Regions from separate parts of the Metabacillus litoralis genome, predicted to be linked through region 1. Evidence: predicted binding sites of a transcription regulator. Region 1 holds the regulator's gene; each other region holds the start of a gene.
What was found. The regulator CtsR, encoded in region 1, represses protease genes until heat stress. The targets are predictions, from matches to a motif close to ATGGTCAATAAAGGTCAAACA.
Positions count from the first base shown of each region.

Region 2: D9842_RS02470 (ATP-dependent Clp protease ATP-binding subunit) is a predicted target of CtsR. The motif match lies at 2,882-2,902, and genes of this name have one in related genera.
Region 3: clpP (ATP-dependent Clp endopeptidase proteolytic subunit ClpP) is a predicted target of CtsR. The motif match lies at 2,285-2,305, and genes of this name have one in related genera.

Region 1 covers NZ_CP033043.1:4,269,833-4,274,418, forward strand. The annotation lists gene D9842_RS20820 (MgtC/SapB family protein) at 995-1,693, shown strand; gene D9842_RS20825 (CtsR family transcriptional regulator) at 1,820-2,281, shown strand; gene D9842_RS20830 (protein-arginine kinase activator protein McsA) at 2,297-2,848, shown strand; gene D9842_RS20835 (protein-arginine kinase McsB) at 2,849-3,946, shown strand; gene clpC (ATP-dependent protease ATP-binding subunit ClpC) at 3,943-4,586, shown strand, end outside.
Region 2 covers NZ_CP033043.1:540,649-545,234, reverse strand. The annotation lists gene D9842_RS02485 (IS110 family RNA-guided transposase) at 1-207, shown strand, start outside; gene D9842_RS02480 (metallophosphoesterase family protein) at 804-1,538, opposite strand; gene D9842_RS02475 (YkvI family membrane protein) at 1,647-2,675, opposite strand; gene D9842_RS02470 (ATP-dependent Clp protease ATP-binding subunit) at 2,955-4,586, shown strand, end outside.
Region 3 covers NZ_CP033043.1:3,399,826-3,404,411, forward strand. The annotation lists gene rpoN (RNA polymerase factor sigma-54) at 1-737, opposite strand, end outside; gene D9842_RS16835 (hypothetical protein) at 989-1,228, opposite strand; tRNA gene D9842_RS16840 (tRNA-Arg) at 1,363-1,438, opposite strand; gene D9842_RS16845 (DUF2269 family protein) at 1,610-2,062, shown strand; gene clpP (ATP-dependent Clp endopeptidase proteolytic subunit ClpP) at 2,435-3,028, shown strand; gene D9842_RS16855 (HPr family phosphocarrier protein) at 4,197-4,454, opposite strand; gene whiA (DNA-binding protein WhiA) at 4,491-4,586, opposite strand, start outside.

The DNA of each region.
Region 1 (4,586 bases):
CCTAGACATAGGGAGCTAACAATGGGTTGTACACCAAATTCATTCCAACAGTTTTTTGTACAGGGTCGAACCACCAATAAAGACCACGTTATATACTCACTGTTTGCGGTATCAACATTATGGGATGAGAACTCTATTTTCATTCCTGGGTTGAGAGCGAAAGATCATGAATGTTTTTTGTGTAGTAAAAGGTAATAAAATCGAAGATTTGAAATAGAGAGATAGAGACTAAATAAGACTACTAGCCTGAGGCTTGGGAGAAGCAAGAAGGTCAAGGAAGCGCAGGGAGTGAAGACCGGAATGTGCGGTTTTGGTACATGAGAATTTGAACGAACAAACTGACGCGGAGATTCGCCGCTTATCGCAAGCCGATAGTTCGAACGCGGAAGTTAAGCTCTTGCGCCAATGGTAGTTGGGGGTTTTCCCCTGTGAGAGTAGGACGTCGCCAAGTAAGATGGAGAAAAGATCAGTAGAGATGCTGATCTTTTTTTGTGTAGTTATAAAATGAAATGTTGAAGGTTGTAGAAATTTGTAAAATCGAAGATAAAACTTTAATAATCGAAGATAAAGTATTCAGAATCGAAGATAAAACTTCCATAATCGTAGATAAAGTACTCAGAATCGAAGATAAACATATAAACCACATCTAAATTGTCTATGGAAGTGAACCTGTAGCTCTAGTCTTAAGTAGAAGACCTGTGTTTACATAGTAATCACAAACCAAATATAGCTAAAAGTTTCAAAATAACAAAGAAAACTCTGTAGAAAACAAAAAGAAGAGTATACCACAATGAATATGCCTTACATCTATTCATTATTGCTTATCTTATCAACTTTATTTCTAACCGACATTATTCTACAAAATCCGGGAAGTGACAGGCACCACCCCCACCCCCCAACTCTTCTTCTAAAAAAATAAGTGTTTGAAAACTATCTTTTGAGTATATATATAATAGAACAACTTATATGTCTTATTAAACTAGGGGAAATGCATATGTTTGAGTTTTTTAGTCAAGAGGATTATACGATGTTTTCTCGTATCCTTATTGCAGCTCTTTTATGTGGGGTTATAGGGTTAGAACGGGAGTTTAAAAATCATCCTGCGGGGTTTCGAACACATTTGTTAGTAGGAATAGGATCATGTCTCATGATGATATTGTCTTTGTATGGTTTTGAGCATTATCTTCAGGATCATAAAACAGTGCAATTCGATCCGTCACGGATTCCATCTTATGTGATTAGTGGCATAGGTTTTTTAGGTGGAGGAACAATTCTAGTAAAAGGTGCAACGGTTAGAGGATTAACAACAGCTGCTTCTATCTGGATTGTAGCTGGATTAGGTTTAATTATCGGCTCGGGAATGTATATTCTGGCATTTTTTACAACGATTATTGTCTTAATGTGCCTAATTTTTTTAAATAGATTAGAGAAGTATATGTATGTAAAAAAAACGAGAAGAAAAATGAAGGTTGTTGTAAATTCAACTAAATCTTCAATTGATGAAGTGATTCAGCGTCTTTCGACATATAGCATTAAGACAAATAGTATTGTGATGACATCAAGTCGAAAGGACCGAGAAGGGAATGTAACTTTTTATTATCAGTTAGATATTAATATTAACATTCATTCAATAGGGTATGAAAAGCTGGAGCTTGTAATGAAGGAAATCAAGGAAGTAGAAAAAATCTTTTAAATAAGGTTTCACCTCTTGCTATTTTGGCAATATTTAAAATGAAACAGAAGAGTTGAAAAATTTTTCTGTTCGTTTTATATTTAGATTATAGTCAAATATAGTCAAAGTCAGTGAGGGGGAGGTTGAGTGAGAAATATTTCAGACATTATTGAACAGTATTTAAAAAAAGTGCTGGACAGTAGTGGGAAAGAAATTGTTGAAATTAAACGGAGTGAAATAGCTGATCAATTTCAATGTGTGCCTTCACAGATAAACTATGTTATAAACACAAGATTTACGATTGAAAGAGGTTATCTCGTAGAAAGTAAGCGTGGTGGAGGAGGCTATATTAGAATTATTAAAGTTCATGCTGAAACTCAAGCACACTTACTTGATCAATTATTAGCTTTAATTAATAATCGCCTCTCACAAGCAGCTGCAGAGGATATCATTAGTCGGCTTGTAACAGAAGAGGTTATATCTCCTCGAGAAGCAAAGCTGATGATGAGTGTTATAGATCGTTCAGTCTTATATATCGACCTTCCTCATAGGGATGAGTTAAGGGCAAGAATGGTGAAAGCCATGTTAACTTCATTGAAATATAAGTGAAAGTAGGGGAGACGGATGATTTGCCAGGAATGTAATGAAAGACCGGCAACGTTTCACTTTACAAAAGTGATTAATGGTGAGAAAACAGAAGTTCATATATGTGAGCACTGTGCAAAAGAAAATAGTGAATTTTTTATGTTTAATTCAAGCTCAGGATTCTCGTTAAACAGCCTGTTAACAGGTTTACTAAATATGGAGCATGGCTTTGCAAAAGCAGAGGAGCAGAATGTGTTTAAAACAGAAAGTGTTCCTCAATGTGATCGATGTAAAATGACTTTCCAGGATTTTAAGAAATCTGGTAGGTTTGGTTGCTCCAATTGTTACCCAACTTTTAAAAATTATATTGCACCGATTCTAAGACGAGTTCATGGTGGCAACACAGAACATTCCGGGAAAATCCCTAAGAGAATTGGTGGAGATATTCATATAAGGAAAAAAATTGACGATTTAAAAGAGAAAATCAGAAGTTTTATTAGTCAAGAAGAGTTTGAACAAGCTGCTTTAGTGAGAGATGAGATTCGCTCACTCGAAAAAAAATTAAGTAGCTTTGATGAGGAGGGATTTTAGATGTCACTCCAGAACTTTATGAATAAGGCAATGAGTGCTTGGATGAGTCAGGAAGGGCCTGATTCAGACATTGTATTAAGCAGCCGAATTCGTTTAGCACGAAATATAAATCAATACAAATTCCCAACTCTCTCTACAAATGAGGAAGCACAGGAAGTTCTAAATTTCTTTGAAAACACATATGCAAATAAAACATTCAAAAAATTAGGCCAATTAGAGCTTTTAAAAATGAATGATTTGCAAGCAATTCAAAAAAGGGTCCTCGTAGAAAAGCATTTAATAAGTCCTAACTTAGCTGACCGCTCTGAATATGGAGGTTGTTTGCTTTCAGAAAATGAAGAGGTAAGCATCATGTTAAATGAAGAGGATCATATTCGAATTCAATGCTTATATCCTGGATTTCAGCTGGAAGAAGCCTTACATACAGCGAATCAGCTGGATGATTGGATTGAGGAAGAAGTTGATTATGCCTTCGATGAACAAAGAGGCTATTTAACAAGCTGTCCTACCAATGTAGGAACAGGGCTTAGGGCATCAGTGATGATGCATCTCCCAGCGTTAGTTATCACTCAAAAGATTAATCGAATTATCCCGGCAATTAATCAGCTTGGCTTGGTTGTAAGAGGAATATATGGAGAAGGTAGTGAAGCAGTAGGAAATCTTTTTCAAATATCAAACCAAATTACATTAGGTAAGTCAGAGAAGGATATTGTAGAAGATCTGGTTAGTGTTGTACAACAACTAATTGAGCAGGAAAGATCTACTCGTGAAGCTTTATATCAGTCATCACACACTCAGTTAGAAGACAGGGTTTACCGTTCCTTTGGAACTTTGGTATACAGCCGAATCATAGAATCTAACGAGACAGCAAAATGCTTATCTGATGTTAGATTAGGTATTGATTTACGAATTATTAAAGATATTTCCCGTACTATCTTAAATGAACTGATGATATTAACACAGCCTGGATTTTTGCAGCAGTATTTTGGCGGACCATTACGTCCAAATGAGAGAGATATTCGTCGAGCTGCACTCATTAGAGAGCGGTTAAACCTAGAAATGGATCGTAATAAACGGATGGAGGATGATGAATTATGATGTTTGGAAGATTTACAGAACGCGCGCAAAAAGTACTGGCTTTAGCACAAGAGGAAGCAGTTCGATTAGGACATAATAATATTGGAACAGAGCATATTCTTCTAGGTCTTGTTAGTGAAGGCGAAGGTATCGCTGCTAAAGCTTTATTAGCATTAGGTCTAGGTCCAGATAAAATTCAAAAAGAAGTAGAAGGATTGATTGGTAGAGGTCAAGATGCCTCACAAACTATTCACTATACACCAAGAGCAAAAAAGGTCATTGAGCTATCAATGGACGAAGCAAGAAAGCTGGGACATTCTTATGTCGGAACAGAACATATTCTCCTAGGTCTTATTCGTGAGGGAGAAGGGGTAGCTGCACGAGTACTTAATAATTTAGGTGTGAGTTTAAACAAAGCAAGACAACAGGTTCTTCAATTATTAGGAAGCAACGAATCTTCAGCAAACCATCAAGGTGGAGGCATTACGAATGCAAATACACCTACTTTGGATAGTCTTGCACGTGATTTAACGGCGATTGCTAGAGAAGGAAGCTTAGATCCTGTAATTGGTAGAAGTAAAGAAATTCAGCGTGTTATTGAAGTGTTGAGTAGACGTACGAAAAACAACCCTGTATTAATTGGGGAGCCAGGTGTTGGTAA
Region 2 (4,586 bases), 1.5 Mb from region 1:
TTTATGATTTGTACGATGCTTATGGCAAAAGGAAAACCTAATCATTTAGTAGACTATTATTACAAATTAAAAACGCAACCTCAGAGAAAGCCTCATAAGGTCGCGATTGTGGCGTGTATCAATAAGTTTCTGAAAGTGACGTTTCAGTTACTGACACACGGCATACTTTACGATTATGAGTCCGCACTACCAGCTCAGAAATCGTAGCCAAGTTTATATTCACTATAGCACACTGACCTTTCGAAAAAAAGAATATCGTGAGGTCTTTTTGTCATGGGAAAATTTAGATGTATTTGGGAGGGGTACCCCTCCCAAATACATCTAATAAAAAAATATAAACGAATTAACTGAAATACGCTTGACTAATCGTAAGAAATAAGCGGAGTTTTTCCGGTTAGAATGAAGAATGGAAATCAATTTGGAGATATAAGCGGAATTTCTCCGGTTAAGCAATGTAAAATGGTCCATTTTCGTCTTTTTCGATTAAATAGGCGGAATCTTTCCGTCTATTTAATCTATTTTTCATGTTATTTCCTCAATAAGGGGAATTTCTCCGCTTATTTTAGTAGCTTATTTCCTTGCGATTCTCGAAGAGTTGGATATTTGCTTAAACGGGTACTTATCTTGGTATAAAAAATGCTTGGAGCATATATGTTTCCAAGCATTTTTCTTTGCTGATTTACTTGTCAAAATGCTTTTTAATCATAGTGCGAATGACTATACGAAAAGCAATGTAATTTGTATTTTGTACTTCAAAACAGAACCTGTTAAGATTATTTGATTGCTTTTTAAAAGTACTCTAGCTAATTTTTTAAACCTCTGTACTTTGCTGTTGTTAACTCTTGTATGTATGGCTCTAGGTCGGGCATTTCTGCGTCTTTAGCTAATTGGATAGCTCTTTCAATATTATATGGTACACGTACAAAGGTAATATTAAAACCTGCTTCCCTTTTAGACTCATATTCCCCCTCGACGATCGTATATGAAGCTTGAGTAAGGTCTAAAGGATTGCCTACACTTCCTGTATTAAATAGTGTTTTCCCATCTATATGTTGAATAAAGGCATGATGAACATCACCATAACCAACAACATCCGGTTGACAAGTGCTTATTCCGGTGTATTCCGTATTAGTAAACATACCTAATCGTGTCTCAATTGAATCCCAAGGCTGAACTCTTGTATAGACGCTATGTGGTGAGGCATGAAATAATCGGATCAGTTTTCCGCTCATATAAAAATCAAATGAAAAAGGCAATGACTCCAAATAAAGATTTTGATCCACTGTTAATTGATGTTGATGCCACTTCAATGATTCAAATTCTGTTTCCTTTGTAATGAAATCATCCCAATTTCCTTTTATAACTTTTTCACAGCTTTGACTTATTTTCTGAATCACTTCATAAGAATCAGGTCCTTTTCCAACTAAATCTCCTAAGCAAAAAATACGTTGAATCTTTTTTTGTTTTATGTCATCTAAAACTGCATCTAACGCAGGAATATTTCCATGAATATCTGAAATAATTGCAATTCGTTCCATATTCGCCCTCCACTCTGCACAACTTGTCCTATTAGTATAAAGCATTAACGACCGTGTTGAAATAGCTTGACAATACAAGCATCTAACACGGTCGTTAAATTTGCACAGTTACTCAGGAACTCTTTTAATCATTAATAACAGAAGTACTCCTAAACAAACATAACCAAAGATCGGATATAATGTAGAAATTAATGAACTATACCCAAATTTACTTATAAAAGCGGCCACACATAGTATAGAGCAAACAATAATCATACTAGGTATATTGAGAAACGATGCTACTTGTCTTTCTAAACCATATAAATTGCCTATAACTGAGGTAAAAACTTCACCATATATAACAGCTATGTAAATAAAATAAATGGCATAAAAAGTTGTTTTCATTACCTCAGCCATCGGTATGTCATAATCCATAACGTTAGGAAGAGTCGAAAGAGCAATATGACTGCTAATTAGAATTGCGGTTAAAAAGACTCCCCCAAGGATTCCTCCCCGCTTCAAGACTTTCTCATCTTGAATTTCATTTGCTAAAGGCACTAAAACAGCTGCAGCCATTGTTAAATTAAAGGCTGCATAAGAAACAGCAGAAAGAATCCATTTAAACGTTGCTGATGTTTTATCGGGAATTACAGTTAAAGGTTCAATAGAGAAAGACTGAACAGCTAGAATTGTACTAAATAGAACCAACATCGGTACTACAATGATATTTACACTAAATAACCCCTTTATTCCAAAAGACATAACAGCTATTGTTAATAAAATCGTAATGACAACACCTAACCTTACAGAAAGACCAAGCTGTTCTTTAAATATCGCTCCTGCACCTGACAACATGATAGAGGTTAATCCTAATAATATGATGAGCATAAAAATATTTATAAATCTTCCTATTTTCTTACCAAATAAAAAGATCATTAAATCTTGATAAGAAGCTGCGTTAATTCGCTTTGATAGGATGAGCATTTTCGTCCCAGTATAAACAAAAATTAAACCCACTAATAAAATACCTGCAAGTCCAAAAACACCGTATTTTGTAAAAAACTCAACTATTTCTCGTCCAGTCGCAAATCCAGCTCCTACTACTGTTCCTACGTACACAGCAGCGACTTGAAACGAGGCAATCCAAGATCTTCTCATCCTTTACACCTCACTATAGATAAACAGCTTGTATCATTATATGAGCGTAAACAGAGATGATTCACTTCATTTACATAACTTCTTTTCAAACTACTGTAAATAAATCCCATTACAACATTTTAGGCAAAACACTTGAAAGTCAAAAAAGGTCAAAGTATACTATGATCAAAGAAGGTCAAACTTAAGACCTCTTTCTTTTTATCCTATTGGTCAATAAAGATCAAACTCTTTCACTGAAATTCTTTCTATATAAATTAGTAATGAAAAGGAGTTTTAAAGATGATGTGTGAAAATTGTCAATCAAAACAAGCTACAGTTCATTTAAACTTTCAAATAAATAATCAACATAAGCAACTAACATTATGTAAAGACTGCTATTCAACGTATAAACAAGCTATCCCTTCAGGATTTGCAGGGGGATTCTCTTCGTTTCCATTTGAACAATTTATGAAGGAACTTCAACAACAAGGATCATCAGCGGGAAACGTTCAACCAAAAACTCAATCCAGCGGTGGTGGAATTCTTGACCAACTTGGTCGTAATTTAACTCATGCTGCACGAGCAGGCTTAATCGATCCTGTGATTGGCCGTGAAGAAGAAGTTGATCGAATGATTGAAATCTTAAACCGCCGAAACAAAAATAATCCCGTGTTAATTGGAGAACCTGGTGTAGGAAAAACAGCTGTCGTGGAAGGTCTTGCTTTAAAGATTGCAAACAGCTCTGTTCCAGCAAAGCTTACAAATAAAGAGGTTTATCTCTTAGATGTAGCATCACTTGTTGCAAATACAGGGATTAGAGGTCAATTTGAAGAACGAATGAAGAAGATTATTGAAGAGCTACAAAATCGTAAAAACATTATATTATTCATAGATGAAATTCACCAGCTTGTTGGGGCTGGTTCAGCAGAGGGTTCAATGGATGCAGGTAATATCCTAAAACCAGCTCTGGCAAGAGGAGAGCTACAAGTTGTAGGTGCTACAACATTAAAAGAATATAGAAAAATTGAAAAAGATGCTGCACTTGAGCGACGCTTTCAGCCAGTAATGGTTCATGAACCAACAATTGATAAAGCGATTGAAATCTTAAAAGGTATTCAAGATAAGTACGAGCAATATCATCATGTATCTTATTCAGATGAAGCTATTGAATCCTGCGTTTCCCTTTCACATCGTTATATACAAGACCGATATCTTCCTGATAAAGCGATCGACTTGTTGGATGAAGCTGGTTCTAAAAAGAACTTAATGTTAAAAAATGAAAGTGATGAAGAGATAAAAGAACGTCTAAAAAACATTTCACTAAAAAAACGTGAAGCTACTAAAAACGAGGACTACGAATTAGCTGCTAAATTAAGAGATGAAGAAGCTCAACTTGAATCACAGTTAAATATCGAAAAATCAACCAATGAAAAGCTTGTTGTTTCTATAGAGGACATTCAAGCCATTATAGCAAGGAAAACCGGAATTCCAGTTGGAAAGCTTCAAAGTCATGAGCAATCAAAAATGAAACATTTAGAGAAAAATCTCACAGAAAAAGTCATTGGACAAGAAGATGCTGTTCGTAAGGTATCTAAAGCAATCCGAAGAAGTCGTGCTGGTCTTAAATCCAAGGCTCGACCAATTGGTTCCTTCTTATTCGTTGGACCAACTGGTGTTGGTAAAACAGAATTAACAAAGTCATTAGCAGAAGAGCTTTTTGGCTCAAAAGACTCAATGATACGTCTAGATATGAGTGAGTATATGGAGAAACATGCTGTTTCAAAAATTATTGGCTCCCCGCCGGGTTATGTAGGACATGATGAAGCGGGTCAACTAACTGAAAAAGTTCGCCGCAATCCTTATAGCATCATTCTATTGGATGAGATTGAGAAAGCCCATCCAGATGTTCAACACATGTTCCTACAGATTTTA
Region 3 (4,586 bases), 870 kb from region 1:
TCATCATTATAAAGAATCCGCCAATCTCCATTTATCAGCTTAATTGTCATATCGGGCTTAACATATGTGCAGTCATCTGACTCATACTTTAAGCCTGGACGCGGTTCTAACTGCCTAACAAGATCATGTATCTCTTGTATTTCACTAATCTTCACATCCAATTTTTTCGATAATTCCTTCCATGACTTTTCAGCAAATGAACGAAAGTGCTCAGAGATGATGGTTTCAGCTAGTTCATTACGAGCAGGAAGACGTCTTAACTGCAGTAAAATACATTCTTGTAGTGAACGGGCACCAATACCTGCAGGCTCAAGGCTTTGTAAGAAATATAGTTTACTTTCTAGTAGTTCCTCACTAACACCCAAAATACTAGCCAAATCTGTAAGGGAGTCCTTTACATATCCATTTGAGTCAATTGCCTGTATTAACAGTTCAAGACAAGCCCGGTCATTTTTATTCAAAGAAAAATCAATTAGCTGTTGACGTAGATGCTCACGTAAACTTGTTTTCTCTCTTAAAGTATTCTCTATAAAGGATTGTTTTGTAGAAGATGATGGTTTCTGACGAAATGGAGAATGATCATTTTCTCTTACTTCAATAAGTGGATTTTCCATTGTAAGTTCTTGCACATATGAAAGAAGATCATCTGAGGAATATTGCAATAACGAAATGGCTTGCTGCAATTCTTGCGTCATATTCAGTTTTAATGTTTGTTGTTGCACTAACTCTATTCTCATTAAAAATCCCCCTAACACATTCTACACTATGCCTTCTTGAGTAAGCGCTTACAGTTTATTTTACTAATATTCTAGTCTCTATGACAAGTACTTTTATGAAACTGGATAGAAAAACGATTCCTCAAAGCATATTGTTGGTCTTTACATAGTATGTCGGGATCATAAAAACATACGTTATTTTGTCAGGTTTGGCGCTTCAGATAAAAACTCCAAACCTGACAACTTCTAGCGATCTATAATTGGAAAAGCGATTATTCTAACGAACTCTTGATGATATTCTCATAGTAGTGAATACCTTTATTGGATACCTCAGCATTTACCACGTGCCCAAGGTTTGTACGCTGTATTAAACCTTCATCATACATCTCTTCACATATTTGCTCAAAGTCTTCTGAAGATAAGCTACACTCTTCGGCAGTAGGAATATTACCGTTTAATAGAGAAGATAAAATGGCTGCTTTTCCGTTAATTACATATAGGTCATCGTACATACTCACACCTCCTCGACTACATTATCAGTCAGTGGTGGAAACGATATACATGCTTGTAAAAATTTAAAGTGTATAGTTGGCATACAGTAAGAAGCCTCCTGAAATATCATATTCAGGAGGCTTCTTTCATGTGACGCGCTCGAAGGGATTCGAACCCCCGACAGACGTGGTACCGGAAACCACCGCTCTATCCAACTGAGCTACGAGCGCACATTATTATATCAGTATGGAAAATTATACGGGAACTTCAAAACAATTTCAACTGCCTTTTTCTGTGATTGTTTCCAACTGAATGAAGAAAAATCAATTTTCAAAATACTGTTCTAATTTTATACAATTTAGGTATAATTTAGGATGTAGTAAAAAAGGAGGAGAAAATTCATGACTTTTTACACAATTTTATTACTTATCCATCTTGTTGCGGCTGTTGTTGGGCTTGGGGCTACATTTGGAATGCCAGTATTAATGAGTAATGTAAAAACTGTATCACAAGCTCAGTTTGCTCATAAGGTTTCTAAAGGCATTGAAAAGTTCGCAAAAGTGGGAAGCATCACATTATTACTTACAGGTATTATTATGGCTATTATCAATCCTTACCTTTTTAAAGAAGTTTGGTACATTGCTTCCCTTGTTATTTACGTAGCTGTTCAACCAATCACAGCAGGAATTCTCCCCAAAAAAGAAAAACTGCAATTAAAATCACTTGAAAGCCACGAAGGTGAAGAGTTACCAGAAGAGTATAAAAAGCTGGCAAAACAGGTGATCCCGTTTAATAATGTTTTACATGCATCTGCGGTTATTCTAATTGTTTTAATGACTGTAAAACCATTTTAATGTGATTTCTATGATCGGGCAGGCTTTTTGGTCTGCCTTTTTCATGTTCTCTGTTCATTTTCTCTTTTAGGAGATATTTTAAGTAGTTAAAAAAGTATTCTCACAGTTTGAAAATAAGCAAATGTGGGAAACATGATTACATGTTATGGTTATCGCATACATAGTATAGTATAGACACCACTGATGGCACTTTAAAAATTCATCGTAAAGCATCGGTCTTTTCGTTTGACCTTTATTGACCATAGTTGTATGATGGAGATACATAAGATTTACCTTTGAAACATGTTTATGTTTACTGTTCTAAAAGATTACATATTAAACTTTTACCTTTTAGAACAACGAATCTTTCTTAAAATAAAGGAGGAATATGAAATGAATTTAATCCCTACAGTTATTGAACAAACAAACCGTGGTGAGCGTGCTTATGACATTTACTCCCGTCTTTTAAAGGACCGTATCATTATGCTTGGAAGCGGCATCGACGATAATGTTGCAAACTCAATTGTATCACAGCTACTGTTTTTAGAAGCTGAAGATCCAGAGAAAGATATCTCAATTTACATCAACAGCCCTGGTGGATCCATCACAGCAGGTATGGCAATCTACGATACAATGCAATTCATTAAACCACAAGTATCAACGATTTGTATTGGTATGGCTGCTTCAATGGGTGCATTCTTACTTGCAGCTGGTGAAAAAGGTAAACGTTATGCTCTTCCAAACAGTGAAGTGATGATTCACCAACCACTTGGTGGCGCACAAGGTCAAGCAACGGAAATCGAAATTGCTGCAAAACGTATCTTATTCTTACGGGACAAATTAAACAGAATTCTTTCTGATCGTACAGGTCAAGATCTAGAAGTTATCGAACGCGATACAGAGCGTGACAACTTCATGACTGCTGATCGTGCGTTAGAATATGGTTTAATTGACAAGGTGTTAGATCGTAATACGTTAAGTAAATAAGATTAGATGAAGTAGGTCCCAATCCGATTTGATAGTGATTGGGGCTTTTTTGTTTTAGATTGAGGGCTTTAGATTGAGGGCATATAAGCACTGAGTCACGGAGGTAGGAGATGGAGCTTATGTCTTATGTGATCAGTCGCTCTTTTTTGTAATTGAGTCACATCTTCTCTATCCTGGTTTAGTCTTGTCCTGATTCTCGTACTATCGAGACATAAGTGCTCTTTCCTACCCTTGGTTTGTCCCGATTGTCACACTATTGAGACACAAGTGCTCTTTCCTCACCTTTGTTTGTCCCGATTCTCGCACTATCGAGACACATCTTTTCTTCCCTGTCCGATTTGTGTCCCGATTCTCGCACTATCGAGACACATCTTCTCTTCCCTTTCCTATTTGTGTCCCGATTCTCGCACTATCGAGACACATCTTCTCTTCCCTGCCCGATTTGTGTCCCGATTCCCGCACTATCGAGACATATCTTCTCTTCCCTTTCCTATTTGTGTCCCGATTCCTGCACTATCGAGACACATCTTCTTTTCCCTGCCCGATTTGTGTCCCGATTCCCTCACTATCGAGACACATCTTCTTTTCCCTGCCCGATTTGTGTCCCGATTCTCGCACTATCGAGACATATCTTCTCTTCCCTTTCCTATTTGTGTCCCGATTCCCGCACTATCGAGACACATCTTCTCTTCCCTATCCTATTTGTGTCCCGATTTCTCGCACTATCAGACACAAGTACTCTTTCCTCACCTACTTGTGTCCCAATTCCCGCACTATCGAGACACATCTTCTCTTCCCTATCCTATGTTTGTCCCGATTCCCGCACTATCCAGACACATCTTCTCTTCCCTATCCTATTTGTGTCCCGATTCTCGCACTATCGAGATACAAGTGGCTCTTTCCTCACCTTTGTTTGTCCAGATTCCCGCACTATCGAGACACAATTCCTATTTCCTCCCCTATTTGTGTCCCGATTCCCGCACTATCAAGACACATCCTCTCTTCCCTCTCCCATGTGTGTCCCGATTCCCTCACTATCGAGACACATCCTCCCTTTCCTCCCCTATGGTTGTCCCAATTCTCACACTATCGGACAGAACTCCCACCATTTCCCCCAAAAACATAAAAAAAGCAGACATTATAATCAATGCCTGCTTCTTCTTATGAATTATCCTTCTTGCTGCACAAACTTCGCTAAAGCTTCAACAGCCTCTTGCTCGTCGTTCCCCTCTGCAATTAAATTAATAACTGCTCCAGTGCTAACTGCTAAGCTCATGAGTCCCATAATACTTTTTGCGTTTACTTTTTTGCCGTCTTTTTCTAAAAACACATCAGATGCAAAACGATTTGCTTCTTGAACAAATAATGCAGCTGGACGTGCTTGTAAACCTGTTTTAAGATTTACTTCTACTTGCTTTTCAACCATAGTAATCTCCTCTTCTCTTCTTTAGTTTTTTTATATTTATTTTAATGATAACGGTTGACCAGTTCTTAATTGCTCAGCTATTTGATCTAGCTTACGTAGTCGATGATTGATACCCGATTTGCTGATGGTACC